2 linked regions of the Kineococcus endophyticus genome follow. The protein of the gene in region 2 interacts with the protein of the main gene of each other region in a pairwise test. Links are inferred from orthologs where the notes say so. Each region holds a gene or a part of one and is shown on either strand. Other genes may lie near its edges.

Evidence for each region. The genes of interacting proteins can lie anywhere in the genome.
Region 1: the proteins of ftsZ (region 2) and rlmN interact in binary tests that used the Escherichia coli proteins (3 or more experiments, as listed by UniProt). The link is inferred for Kineococcus endophyticus from one-to-one orthologs.

The regions. Positions count from the first base shown.
Region 1 is NZ_JBFNQN010000005.1:205,055-208,587, reverse strand. Bases 373-3,251 are described here. They hold rlmN (dual-specificity RNA methyltransferase RlmN), read left to right. Parts: upstream 373-1,147; coding sequence 1,148-2,356; downstream 2,357-3,251. Other genes in these bases: AB1207_RS08750 (TIGR03618 family F420-dependent PPOX class oxidoreductase), read right to left, coding at 2,962-3,251; AB1207_RS08755 (DivIVA domain-containing protein), read left to right, coding at 2,353-2,943; AB1207_RS08765 (phosphatidate cytidylyltransferase), read left to right, coding at 373-1,112. Also shown: frr (ribosome recycling factor), read left to right, coding at 1-237; more of AB1207_RS08765, read left to right, coding at 246-372; more of AB1207_RS08750, read right to left, coding at 3,252-3,363; AB1207_RS08745 (PucR family transcriptional regulator ligand-binding domain-containing protein), read right to left, coding at 3,388-3,533.
Region 2 is NZ_JBFNQN010000001.1:400,331-403,850, reverse strand. The notes cover bases 324-3,189. They hold ftsZ (cell division protein FtsZ), read right to left. Parts: upstream 2,500-3,189; coding sequence 1,147-2,499; downstream 324-1,146. Other genes in these bases: AB1207_RS01900 (cell division protein FtsQ/DivIB), read right to left, coding at 2,841-3,189; pgeF (peptidoglycan editing factor PgeF), read right to left, coding at 391-1,128; AB1207_RS01915 (YggS family pyridoxal phosphate-dependent enzyme), read right to left, coding at 324-394. Outside these bases: more of AB1207_RS01915, read right to left, coding at 1-323; more of AB1207_RS01900, read right to left, coding at 3,190-3,520. UniProt on the Escherichia coli protein: Essential cell division protein that forms a contractile ring structure (Z ring) at the future cell division site. The regulation of the ring assembly controls the timing and the location of cell division.

The sequences.
Region 1 (3,533 bases), on a different replicon or contig from region 2:
GAGCGGCGCAAGGACTACATCAAGCTCGCCCGCTCCAAGGCCGAGGACGCCCGCGTCTCGCTGCGCAACGTGCGCCGCCGCGCCAAGGAGGAGCTCGACCGCATCGTCAAGGACGGCGAGGCCGGCGAGGACGAGGTCGGGCGCGCGGAGAAGGAGCTGGAGTCGGTGACGAAGAAGCACGTCGACGCCGTCGACGAGCTCCTGAAGAACAAGGAAACCGAGCTGCTGGCCGTCTGAGCGTGCCGGTGACCAGCGAGACGACGTCCACCGCCCGCCCTCCGCGGCGGGCGGGGCGCAACCTCCCCGCCGCCATCGGCATGGGGGTGGCGATGGGTGGGGTGCTGGTCGCCAGCCTGTTCGTCCGCCGGGAGGCCTTCGGCGTCCTGGTCTGCGCCGCCGTCCTGTACGGGACGGTCGAGATGGTCCGCGCCTTCCGGGCGCGGCACCTGCGCATCCCCGTGCTGCCACCCGCGGTGGGCACCCTGGCGATGGTGCCGGGCGCCTACCTCGGCGGCGGGGAGACGCTCTTCGCGGCGTACGCCCTGACGGTGGCGGCGGTCGTCGTGTACCGCCTCGTCGACGACGGGGGTGACCACGGCTCACCCGTGCGCGTCCCGCCCGTGCGCGACGTCGCGGGCGGCATCTTCGTCGTCACCTACGGTCCGCTCCTCGCCGGCTTCGCGATGCTCATGCTCGCCGCGAGCGACGGCGCCTGGCGCGTCCTCGTCTTCGTCCTGCTCGTCGTCGCCAGCGACGTCGGCGGCTACGCGGCCGGTGTCCTCTTCGGCCGGCACCCCATGGCCCCCTCGGTCAGCCCCAAGAAGTCGTGGGAGGGCTCGGCCGGCTCGCTCGTCATCGGCATGGTCGCGGGGGCGGTCGCCCTGCCGCTGGCGCTCGGCGCGGCCTGGTGGCAGGGCGTCCTGCTGGGCGCCGTCACGGTCGTCGTGGCCATCGGCGGGGACCTGTCGGAGTCGATGCTCAAGCGCGACCTCGGCATCAAGGACATGGGAACCCTGCTGCCGGGGCACGGCGGCGTCATGGACCGGCTCGACTCGCTGCTGCCCGCGGCCCCCGTCGTGCACCTGCTCCTCCTGTGGTTCCTCGGGCCCTGACCCCCTCGACCTCAGGCGCCGTACCATGGGGAGTGATGTCCACTCCCACCCCCGTCTCCCCGGACCCAGCGACCGCGGGCCCTGGCCGGCCTCCGCGCGAGCCGCTCCCGCTGGCTCCCGCCGGCCCGGGCCAGCTCGTCATGTCCGCCCCGCGCCGCGGCAAGCCGCCGCGCCACTTCGCCGACCTCGAGCCCGCCGAGCGCGGCCCCGCGATGGTCGAGCTGGGGGAGAAGGCGTTCCGCGGCAAGCAGCTCGCCACGCACTGGTTCGAGCGCCTCGAGGACGACCCGGAGAAGATGACGGACCTGCCGGCCGCCAGCCGGTCCCGCATCGCGCACGCGCTGCTGCCGACGCTGCTGACGCCGATCCGCACGCTCACGGCCGATGCGGGCACCACGGTCAAGACGCTGTACCGGATGCACGACGGCGCGCTCGTCGAGTCGGTCCTCATGCGCTACAAGAACCGCGACACCCTCTGCATCTCCAGCCAGGCCGGCTGCGGCATGAACTGCCCGTTCTGCGCCACCGGCCAGGCCGGCCTGACGCGCAACCTGTCCACCGCCGAGATCGTCGAGCAGGTCACGGCCGCCTCGCGCGCCCTGGCCCGCGGAGAGGTCCCCGGCGGCGAGGGCCGCGTCGGCAACGTCGTCTTCATGGGGATGGGGGAGGCGCTGGCCAACTACAAGTCCGCCGTCGCCGCCGTCCGCCGGCTCACCCAGCCCGCCCCCGACGGCCTCGGCATCTCCGCACGCGGCATCACGATGTCGACCGTCGGGCTCGTGCCGGCCATCGACAAGTTCGCCGGCGAGGGCATCGCCGCGACGCTGGCCCTGAGCCTGCACGCCCCCGACGACGAGCTGCGCAACGACCTCGTCCCGATCAACCAGCGGTGGAACGTCGCGCAGGCCCTGGACGCGGCCCGCCGCTACTTCGAGGCGACGGGCCGGCGCGTGAGCATCGAGTACGCGCTCATCCGCGACATCAACGACCAGGCCTGGCGCGCGGACCGCCTCGGCAAGCTGCTGAACGCCCGCGGGCGCGGCTGGGTGCACGTCAACCCCATCCCGCTGAACCCGACCCCGGGCTCGAAGTGGACCGCGAGCGACCCGGCCGTGGAGAAGGCGTTCGTCGCGGCGCTGGAGGCGCGGGGCATCCCGACGACCGTCCGCGACACCCGCGGCAGCGAGATCGACGGCGCCTGCGGTCAGCTGGCCGCGATCGGCCCCGAGCAGCCGACCGCGTGACCAGCGACGCGGTGAGCAACGGCACGGTCCCGGTCGAGCAGCTCGTCCGGGAGCGCCCGGCCCGCGCCGCGGCGCTGCGACGGGGGTACAAGGTCGCCGACGTCGACCTCTTCCTCGACCACCTCGCGACGGCGCTGCCGGCGGGCCGGGTCGCCTCGGCCCAGGTGCGGGCCGTCGGGTTCGGGTCCCAGCTCGGCGGCTACGACGTGGGCGACACCGACGCGCGGCTCGCCGAGGTCGAGGACGCGCTGGCCCAGCGGGAACGGTCGCACGCGCTGGCCCAGGACGACCAGCGGTCCTGGACCGACCGCCGCTCCGCGCTCGGCCAGGCCGTCGCGGGCCGGCTCAAGGAGCGTCGCGGGGAGCGCTTCCCCCGCGCCCGGGGTCTGCGCCGCGGCTACCACCCGCGCGACGTCGACGACCTGTGCGAGCTGCTCGTGCAGCACTTCCGCGGGTCGCGCACCCTCACCGCCGACGACGTCCGGGACGCGCTCTTCCGACCGCGGCGCGGGGCGCGCGGGTACAGGGAGGCGCCTGTGGACGCCTTCCTCGACCGCGTCGTGGAGCTGATGGTCAGCTACCGCTGACCCTCACCCCGACGGCGCTCACTCCCACGGCGGGACGGACCCCAGGACGCGGTCGACGGTGAAGACCACGACGACGCGGGCCGGGTTCTCCCGCGGCGTCCGGTAGCGACCGGCGTAGCGCTCCTCGGCGTCGCGGACCGAGGCCGGGTCGTCGAGGACGCGGCCGGGCCCCTCCAGCGACAGCCAGCGCCGGCCGTCGACCTGGGAGACCACGCACCGCGACCCGCGGGCCGCGTGGACGGCCTTGCGCGAGGTGCCCGAGGTGATGACCCGGACCTCCCGCGTTCCCGGGTCGAAGGTGAACCCGACGGGCACGACGTGCGGCGAGCCGTCGGCCCGCAGCGTCGTGAGCGTCGCCAGGTGCCGTTCGGCGAGGAACTCCAGGGCGGAGGCGGGGAGGTCGGCGGGGTCCAGGGCCACGACGGGAGTCTGGCAGGCGGCCACTCACTCCGCGTGCGCGCGGGTCGTGACGAGCGCCAGCCACACCTCCGCCCGGTCCGTCGGGTCCTCCAGCGAGACCCCGAGCAGGCGCTCGGCCCGGGACAGCCGCTGCCGCAGCGTGTTGCGGTGCACGCCGAGGGCGTCCGCGG
Region 2 (3,520 bases):
CGAGGTCGACCTGGACGAAGCAGCCGACCCGGCGGCCGGCGTGGGCGGCCCCGGCCTGCAGGGCCGCGGCCAGGCGGGTCCGGTCGACGGAGTGCACGACGTCGGCGTAGCGCGCGACCGACCGCGCCTTGTTGGTCTGGAGCTGGCCGACGAAGTGCCAGCGCAGGTCGAGGTCGGCCAGCTCCGCCGCCTTGGACGACGCCTCCTGGTCCCGGCTCTCCCCCGCGTCCGCCACGCCGAGGCCGGCCAGCCGGCGCACGTCGTCGGCCGGGAAGAACTTCGTCACGACGACGAGGGTGAGGTCGCCCGGGTCACGGCCGGCGGCCCGCGCCGCGGCGGCCGTGCGCTCGCGGGTGCGCGCCAGCCCGGCCGCCAGCTCCTCGGTCCGGTTCACGCGAGCACCACGACGCCGGCCGACCGGCCGGTGCTCCCGTCGCGGCGGAACGAGAAGAGGTCGTCGTGCTCGACGGTGCAGCGGCCGAGGTCGCGGGCGGGGACGCCGAGGGCGTCGAGCTGGGACCGCACCCCGGCGGCGACGTCGACGGCCGCCGTCCCCCACCGCGTCCGGGCGCGGGCGGCGGGGACCTGCGCCGCGACGTCGTCGGCCATGGCCTGCGGGACCTCGTAGCAGCCGCCGCAGACGGAGGGGCCGAGGGCGGCGAGGAGGTGGCGAGCACCCGCCGACCGCATCGCGGCGACGAGGGCGGGCACGACGCCCGCGACGAGACCGGGACGACCGGCGTGGGCGACGCCCACGAGACCGCCTCCGGCGTCGGCGAGCAGGACCGGGACGCAGTCGGCCACGACCACGGCCACGGCGATGCCCGGGACCCGGGTGAACAGGGCGTCGGCCTCGGGGGCCGTCGCCGGCGGGCTGACGACCTCGACGACGTCCGCGCCGTGCACCTGGCGGGGCACGACGAGGACGTCCGCACGGACGCTGCGCCGCAACGCCTCGCGGTGCGCGGCGACGCGGGCGGGGTCGTCCCCGACGTGGTCGCCGAGGTTCAGCCCCGCGAAGGGGGCCCGACCGGTGCCGCCCGCGCGGGTGGTGAACCCGCCGTGGACGCCGGCCGGCAGACCGGCGTCCAGCAGCGGGACGGTGCTCAGGGGTGCGTCGGTAGCCACCTCAGCGGACCGTGCGACTCACTTGAGGAAGTCGGGCACGTCCAGGTCGTCCTCCTCCGGCCGGGGCCGGCTCGGACGACGGGCGGCCGCGGTGTCCTGCGGCAGCTCGATGATGCGCGGCACCTGGACCGGGTCCGGCGACGGCACGACCTGGGGCGCCTGCTGGGCGTACTGCGGCTGCTGCTGCGGCTGCTGCTGGGCCGGGGCCGTCGGCTGGGCCTGGGTGTACTGCGGCGTGGGCGCCGGGGCCTGGTAGCTCGGCGCCGGCTGCTGCTGGGCAGGCTGCTGCTGCGTGTACTGCGGCTGCGGGGCGTACGTCGGCTCCGGGGTCGCCGGGCGCGTGGTGCGCGGGGGCACGGCGCTGGCCGGGACCGGGCGGCCGGAGACCTGGCCGAGCGCGCGCTCGTCGCGACGGCTCTTCGGGGTGCCCGCGTCGAAGCCCGCGGCGATGACGGTGACGCGCACCTCGTCGCCGAGGGCGTCGTCGATGACCGTCCCGAAGATGATGTTCGCCTCGGGGTGCGCGGCCTCCTGGACCAGGCGCGCGGCCTCGTTGATCTCGTACAGGCCGAGGTCGGAACCGCCCTGGATGGACAGCAGGACGCCGTGGGCGCCATCGATGCTGGCCTCGAGGAGCGGGGAGTTCACAGCCGCCTCGGCGGCGTGGATGGCGCGGTCGTCCCCGCGCGCGGACCCGATGCCCATGAGGGCGGACCCGGCGCCCTGCATGACCGACTTCACGTCCGCGAAGTCGAGGTTGATCAGCCCCGGCGTGGTGATGAGGTCGGTGATGCCCTGGACACCGGACAGCAGGACCTGGTCGGCCGACTTGAAGGCGTCGAGGATGCTGACCGTCTTGTCCGAGATCGACAGCAGCCGGTCGTTCGGGATGACGATGAGGGTGTCGACCTCGTCGCGCAGCTCGGCGATGCCGCTCTCGGCGGAGTTCGCGCGGCGGCGGCCCTCGAAGACGAACGGGCGCGTCACGACACCGATCGTCAGGGCGCCGAGCGAGCGGGCGATGCGGGCCACGACGGGCGCGCCGCCGGTGCCGGTGCCGCCACCCTCGCCGGCGGTGACGAAGACCATGTCGGCGCCCTTGAGCACCTCCTCGATCTCCTCGGCGTGGTCCTCGGCCGCCTTGCGGCCGACCTCGGGGTCGGCGCCGGCGCCGAGCCCGCGGGTGAGTTCGCGGCCGACGTCGAGCTTGACGTCGGCGTCCGACATCAGGAGCGCCTGGGCGTCGGTGTTGACGGCGATGAACTCGACGCCCTTGAGGCCGACCTCGATCATCCGGTTGACCGCGTTCACACCACCGCCGCCGACGCCGACGACCTTGATGACCGCTAGGTAGTTCTGCGGAGCTGCCACGGTGGTTGCCTCTCGCCTCTTTCGCCTGGTCTGTCCGTGCTGCGAAACCCTGACCCTCAAGTAGAGGGTCAACGTTATGTCACGTTCTGCTGGGTGGTGACCGTAGGGAGCCGGACGGGGCAAAGGCAACCGATGGCGCGGCGTGTCGCGACAACACGTCGATCGGATGCGGATCGGAGGGCGACTACCACGTTCCGTCGACCTGCCCGGACGGTGCGTGACGTCCTGCGGGGCCGGCCCGGGCCGCGCGGTGGGATCGTCGACGCAGCCGGCTCACCTGGTGAGCGCGCTGCGTCGACGATCCCCCCTGGTGGCGGGGACTGGCCGACGGAGCGGCCGGGTCAGGGAGTGACGGCGGGGGCGTCGGGGGCGGAGACGTCGACGGACCGCGCCGCGGCCACCGTGGGGTCGGCGAGCATCCGCAGGAGCACCTCGGCCTTGCGCTCGGGGCGCGACGCGTCACCCCACACGACCGTGGGGCCCTTCGCCAGGCGCAGGGTGACGGCGTCCGGGCCGGTCGCGGAGATCGACGCGACCTCGCTGCGCACCTGGTCGCCGAGCGAGGCGTTGACCGCGATCGCGGCCTGCAGGGCGGCGCTCCCGGCCTTCGCGACGTCGACGTCGAGCGTGGGCACCCCCGCCGGTGCGGCGTCGGCGTGCACGAGCACGTTGCCGTCCCCGTCGACGAGGTCGACTCCCCCGGCGGTCGACGGGACGGCCGCGACGGCCTGGCGTTCGTGCACCGCGACGACGAGCGTCGACGGCCAGGACCGGGAGACGTCCACGCTCTGCACCAGCGGCAGCGCGGCGAGACGGCGCGACAGCGAGCGGGCGTCGACCCGGGCGAGCGGCGTCCCGTCGACACCGGCGAGGATCCGCTGCACCGCAGCGGGATCGGTCCGCTCGACCCCCGTCGTGCGGACCTGCTCGACCCGCAGCCAGGGCGAGGCGAGCAGCACCCACCCGGCCGCGACGAGGACGAGGAGGACCGCCCCGAGGGCGAGGGCGGACCGCCGGCCCG